Regions from separate parts of the Microbacterium sp. MM2322 genome, predicted to be linked through region 1. Evidence: predicted binding sites of a transcription regulator. Region 1 holds the regulator's gene; the other holds the start of a gene.

Region 1 (3,210 bases):
GTACGCGAACTACCGACGCCGGACCGAGGAGCAGCGCGAGGTGGAGATCGCGCGTGCCAAGGGCGCGGTCGCCAAGGGGATGCTGCCCGTGCTCGACGATCTCGATCGCGCCGAGAAGCACGGCGACCTCGAAGAGGGCAGCGTGCTGGCGGCGATCGCCGACAAGACGCGCGCTGTCGTGGCTCGGCTGGGAGTGGAGCGCTACGGCGCTGCGGGCGACGCGTTCGACCCGCAGCAGCACGAGGCGATCTTCCAGGCGCCCACCCCCGGCACGACCGAGCCGACGATTCTCGAAGTCGTCGAGGTCGGTTACCGCCTCGGGGATCTGGAGCTGCGTCCGGCGAAGGTCGTGGTCGCCGTTCCGGCTGAGTAAGGAAGCGCATCCATGGCCAGTCAGGATTGGTTCGACAAGGACTTCTACAAGGTGCTCGGGGTGTCCAAGGACGTGTCCGACGCCGACTTGAAGAAGACGTACCGCAAGCTGGCGCGCACCTATCACCCCGACTCGAACGCGGGAGACGCCACCGCCGAGGCGAAGTTCAAAGAGGTCAGCGAGGCGTACTCGGTGCTCAGCGACAAGGAGCAGCGCGCCGAGTACGACCAGCTGCGCGCCATGGGCTCGGGGGGCGCACGCTTCCAGCCCGGGGCGAGCGGCGGGTTCGAGGACGTGTTCAACAGGTTCCAGCCCGGTGCCGGTGGACAGCAGGCCGACTTCGACGACCTGTTCGCGATGTTCGGGCAGCAGAGCGGTGGCCGATTCGGCTCCGGTCGCTTCGGGCAGCCGAGCGGCGGATTCCGCGGCTTCGGCGGCCCGCAGCGCGGAGCCGACGTCACCGCGCGCACGACGCTGGACTTCACCACGGCCGTCCGCGGCGAGACGATCACGCTCCAGGGCGATGATGGCAAGCCGATCAAGGTCAAGATCCCCGCGGGGGTCTCGGACGGCCAGAAGATCAAGCTGCGCGGTCGGGGGCGGCCCTCGCCCGACGGCGGGGAGTCCGGCGACATCGTCCTCACGGTGGGCGTCCGCCCGCATCCCGTCTTCACGCGGGAAGGGCTGAACCTCCGCATCCACGTGCCGGTCACGTTCACCGAGGCGGCGCTGGGCGCCACCATCGAGGTGCCGACCCTGGGCGGCGACAGCGTCAAGCTGCGCGTCGCGCCGGGGACCCCGTCGGGTCGCGTGCTGCGCGTCAAGGGTCGCGGGGTCCAGACCGCGAAGGGCACCGGCGATCTGCTCGCCGAGGTACAGGTCGCCGTTCCGACCCACCTCGACGGTGCGGCGCGCGAAGCCCTGGAACGGTTCCACGAGCTGGAGCCCAAGGAGAACCCCCGTGCCGATCTGATGTCCAAGGCGCGCGAGTGAGGTGAGAAGCATGGCGAACGAGCAGGTCGACGAAGAAGCCCCGATCCTCGCGATCGCGGTCGCGGCCGAGCTCGCCGGCATGCACCCGCAGACGCTGCGTCAGTACGACCGGCTGGGACTCGTGGTACCGGCGCGCACCCGTGGCGGGTCGCGCCGGTACTCCCTCCGCCACGTCGCGCAGCTGCGGGAAGTCGCGCAGATGTCGGCCGACGGCGTGAGCCTGCCGGCCATCTCGCGCATCATCGAGCTCGAGAACCAGGTGCGGATGCTGCGCCGCGAGGTCTCTGGACTGCAAGGGCGCCTGCGCGACGAGGTCGCCGCGCGCCGCGGCGCCCGCGTGTTCGCCGCCGGCGCGACCGGCTCGGTCGTGACGCTCCGGCAGGGCACGCGTGTGCGCCGCGCGACCGACGTGGTGCTCTGGCGCCCACATCCCCCGTCCGACTGACGGTCCCGGCGCCGAGCCGACGCGAACTGCACTCACGACCGACGGATGACGACAGTTCGCGTCGGGTCGAGCCTTCTGCCCGGGTGGTGAGCGCGCGGAGTCGTCCACAGAGGGGCGGATGCCCGGGGTCTCGAGGCGGCCGGCGAGCGAGCCTCTGGGGGTGAGACCGCCGACGCCGTTGCCTGCACACCTTCCACCCGCGTTCGCCCTCGCTGATGCGCAGGATGCCGGGGTGACTTACGCGCGCTTGCGGGGGAGGGACCTGTCGCGGCCGTATCGCGGAGTCCGCGCGCGGCACGAGTCGACCGGCGCCGTCGCCCGCGCGGTCGCGTACCTGCCCAAGCTGCGGCCGGGGGAGCACTTCTCGCACGCAACGGCGATCGCACTCGCCGGCGGGTGGATCCCCGACCGCCTGCAGGCGGACGTGGACGTGTCCGCCGTACGCCCGACGGGGCGTGCGCGCGGCGCGGGGGTCCGAGGCCACGAAGCGACCGCGCCTGTGCGTCACGTGGTCGGCGGGTTGCCGTGCGTGGAACCGGCCGCTGCGTGGTGCCAGGCGGCATCCCTTCTCGATGACCGTGAACTCGTCGTCGCGGCGGACTCACTCATGCGGAGGCAGCAGCCCGTTCTGACGATCGACGATCTAGGCCGCGCCGTCGCCGAGCGCGACCGAACGCGTCACATCGGCAGGCTGCGACGTGCGCTCACGCGCTCACGTGCGCGGACCGATTCCGTGGCTGAGACGCTCCTTCGGCTGGATGCGGCGGCCGCCGGCCTGCCCGAGTTCGCCGTCAACGAGGTCATCCGCGACGCAGGCGGTCGGTTCCTCGCCTACGGCGACCTGGTGCATGCGCCGACGAAGGTGCTGCTCGAGTACGACGGGCAACAGCACCGCCTCGATGACCGTCAGTACTCCCGCGACGTCGAGCGCCTCGACGCGCTGGCGGTAGCCGGGTGGCGCGTCATCCGTGTGAACCGCTCGCACCGCGGCGACGAGCGCCGCCGCATCCTCGACCGCGTGCATCGCTCGCTCCTCGAACGCGGCTACCGCACCTGACGCTCGAGCCGACGCGAACTGCGCCTATCCGTTGTCGATCAGTGCAGATTGCGTCGGGTCGACGAACCGAGCGGATGCCGGGGGTCGAGCCGGGTCAGGCGGGGTCGATGCGGAGGGTGCCGGGGCCTTCGCCGACGGTCAGGTCGTCGACGAGGCGCAGCGAGCGGGCGAGGGCGTCGACGGCGGGGATGACGGTACCGAAGCGCTCGCGGTCGGAGATCACGGCGGTCAGTGTGACGAGGTGGGTGCCGGTGTCCCACGTGTACGACGCGAACGGGGTCTGGCGGGGGTTCGGGGGTAACGGCATCTCGAGCTTCTCGCCGACGCCCAGCGGCGAGCCGG
Region 2 (3,210 bases), 770 kb from region 1:
CAGTGCTGTTCGGCAACGAGGCCGGAGCTGTCGAAGGTCGCACGGCTGCGATCGACGACGCGGGCGTCGCTGCCCGGCTCGATGACGAGCAACGTCGGCGGGGTGAGGAATCCGCGGGCGACCACCCACAGCTCGTCGTCCTCGTCGTCGTCGGCGGTGGCGACGTTCGCGCTGAAGAGATCGGCGTCGCCGAGCCCCAGGTCGATGTCGACACCGACGAGCGAGTCGGGATCGAGCGACACGAGACGGCTCTGCACGCGGTCCAGCACCGTCAGGACGAGTCGGTTGCGCGTCCAGGTCCACGTCTCGAGGACGGCGGTGTCGGTCGGGGCGAACGCCACCCGGAGGCCCGAGCCATCGCCTTCCGTGACGGTCTCGAGCGGGCCGATGAGGAGCGTTCCCGACGGATGCGTCGTGTCGCCGATCTGCCACGGGGTCGTCGTGCGGACCGTGACGAGCTCGCCGTGCACGTCGACGTTCGCGTCCTGCGGTACCGCGAGGAGGCGCGGCTCGCCGCCGTCCCAGACCCACGACTCGGAGTGGAAGAAGTCGTGCGCGATGACGACCATCGGGGTCGCCGTGCCGCCGGTGTGGTCGACATGCGTGAACACGCCGACGTCCGACGCGACACCCGTCACGATGGGCGGCGCGTCCTCGAGGGGTTCGCCCCGGCGCCATGCGCGGGCGCTGATCGGGTAGCCCGAGTCGGTCACGCCGCCGCCGTGCAGGGGGGTGGCGACGAGCAGGGTGTCGCGGTCGACCCACGCGATCATGGTCTTCTCGGCGTCGAGGGTGAACGGGGTGTCGTCGACGAAGCGGCGCGCGTCGAGGTCGAACTCGCGCACCACGGCGGCGTCGCCACCGTCGGGGCTCAGTCGCACGAGCGCGCGGCCGGTGCCGGCGGGACCGTGGGCTGCGCCCGCGAACGCCCAGGCCGTGCCCTCTTCGCGGCCGAGGGCGTCGATGTCGAGCAGGACCTCCCACGTCGGGGTGCCCGCCGCGAAGGAGGCGCGCGAGGTGCGACGCCAGAGGCCGCGGGGGTTCTCGGCATCCCGCCACAGGTCGTACATCAGGTCGCCGTGGCGACTCGGGACGACGAGTCGGTCGGGGTCCTGCAGGATGCCGGTCAGCCGTGTCTCGAGCGCCGTCCGGGTATCGCCGGCGAACGCCGCCTCGGTCTCGGCTGTCCGCTCCGCGGCCCAGTCGCGGGCGGCGGAGCCGTCGATCTCCTCCAGCCAGAGGAACGGGTCAGCGGGCTCGGGGGCGATCTCGTGGGCGCTCATGTCGTCAGCCTACGGGCAGGTTCCGAAGGGTCGTTCGCCCTCCGCGAATCGTTGGCACTCGTGGGGGTCGAGTGCTAATCTGAAGCTACTTGAGCCGATAAGGCTCAACTTTGAACCACCACACCGAAGGAGAGAATCATGGCAACCTACGACCCGTTCCGTGACATCGACCGCCTCGCGTCGACCCTCTTCGACACGCGCCGCGGTCCGCGACGGATGCCGATGGATCTGTACCGCGACGGCGACCACTACGTCCTCAACGCCGACCTGCCGGGCATCGATCCGGGCTCGGTCGACATCGACGTGGACGGTCAGCTGCTCACCATCCGCGCGGAGCGCACGCTCGGCTCCGGCGAGGGGGTCAAGTGGATCACGCGCGAGCGCGAGACCGCGAGCTTCCTCCGCCAGCTGAACCTCGGCCAGGGCATCGACACCGAGTCGATCACCGCGACCTACAACAACGGCGTGCTGACCGTCACCATCCCGGTGAGCGAGAAGGCCAAGCCCCGCAAGGTCCAGGTGGTCGCCGACGGATCGTCCCCGACCATCACGGCCGGCGAGAGCGAGCACCCGCAGCCGATCGACCAGTGACCGGCACAGCGCTCCCGCTATAACGAGAATCGCCCCGCATCCCGTCTCGGATGCGGGGCGATTCTCGTGCGGTCAGACGCCGCGCAGGCGTGCAGTGAGCTGCTCGAGCTGCGCCAATTCTTCGTCGGTGAGCACCGACATCCGCTCGGCGATGGTGCGGCCGTGCACGGTCGCCACGCGGCGGAAGGCCGAGGCGCCCTTCTCGGTGGCGCGGAGGATGGCGCCGCGCCCGTCCTGCGGGTCGGGGCACTTCGACACGAGACCGCGCGCGACCATTCGATCGACCAGTCGCGAGACGCTGGGTTGGCTGATCAGCATGTTGGCGGTCACGTCGCGCAGTCGCGCGGTGTGCTCGGCGCAGCGGGTCACGGTGAGGAGGACGTCGTACTCGGCGCCCGAGAGGTCGTCGTCGTCGAAGTCCCGGGAGATCTCGGCCATCACCTCGTGCTGCGCGCGGAAGAGGCTCTCCCAGGCGGCGATGGCGAGGCGTCGGTCGGTCATGGCGTCCACTGTATCCCCGCGCATAGGGTCGATCGCGTGAACTCATCGCTCCGCAGACGTGCCCGGTTCATCGTCGTCGCGATCCTCGCGCTCGCCGGGGTCCTCGCGGCGCCCCAGGCGGCGTCGGCAGACGTCGAGGACTTCACCTTCGACAGCCTCGAGGTCGACTACACCCTGACCCGCGCCGAGGACGGCACAAGCCGGATGCGGGTGGTCGAGGAGTTCGTCGCGGTGTTCCCCGACAGCGATCAGAACCGCGGCATCCGTCGCGTCATCCCGGACGAGTACGACGGGCAGCCGCTGCGCCCGTCGTTCGAGTCCGCGGTCGATGCGGACGGCGAGCCGTGGGAAGTCGTGGAGACCGACGACGGCGAGGACGGGTTGGTCGTCACGGCCCGATCCGAGGATTACGTGCACGGCCGGCAGACGTTCGTCTTGACCTACACGCTCGACAACGTGACGCGCGAGTTCCCCGACACCGGGCTCGAGCTCTACTGGGACGTGAACGGCTTCGACTCGCAGCAGCCGTTCGGCGAGGTGACGGCGCGGTTGCACCTCGATGGGGCGGTGGCGGATGCCGCCGGCGACGTCGCCTGCTACGCCGGACGGTTCGGGAGCGACACCGCCTGCGACGCGATCGATCTCACCGAGACCTCGTCGGGGGCGACGGTGACCGCGCGACAGTCCGACGTGGGACCGAACGAGTCGCTCACCTTCGCGGTGGGCTTCGACGACGGCACTTTCGAACCGCTCGACACCTCGTACGTCGGTACCCCGCTCGGCTGGGCGCACGCCGCCGCAGGCGCCGGACTGCTCGGGACGATCGGGTGGGCGC

What was found. Region 1 encodes HspR, which represses chaperone genes until heat shock. Its sites were predicted from a motif close to AAGTTGAGTCNNNNNGACTCAACTT; they were not measured.
Region 2: the regulator HspR is predicted to act here: its motif matches at 1,370-1,394, upstream of ABQ271_RS02730 (Hsp20/alpha crystallin family protein).

The regions. Positions count from the first base shown of each region.
Region 1 is NZ_OZ075067.1:2,875,470-2,878,679, reverse strand. It holds gene ABQ271_RS13930 (nucleotide exchange factor GrpE) at 1-373, shown strand, start outside; gene ABQ271_RS13925 (DnaJ C-terminal domain-containing protein) at 386-1,366, shown strand; gene ABQ271_RS13920 (heat shock protein transcriptional repressor HspR) at 1,377-1,811, shown strand; gene ABQ271_RS13915 (DUF559 domain-containing protein) at 2,044-2,868, shown strand; gene ABQ271_RS13910 (hypothetical protein) at 2,963-3,210, opposite strand, start outside.
Region 2 is NZ_OZ075067.1:563,038-566,247, forward strand. It holds gene ABQ271_RS02725 (prolyl oligopeptidase family serine peptidase) at 1-1,283, opposite strand, end outside; gene ABQ271_RS02730 (Hsp20/alpha crystallin family protein) at 1,422-1,874, shown strand; gene ABQ271_RS02735 (MarR family transcriptional regulator) at 1,947-2,375, opposite strand; gene ABQ271_RS02740 (DUF2207 domain-containing protein) at 2,412-3,210, shown strand, end outside.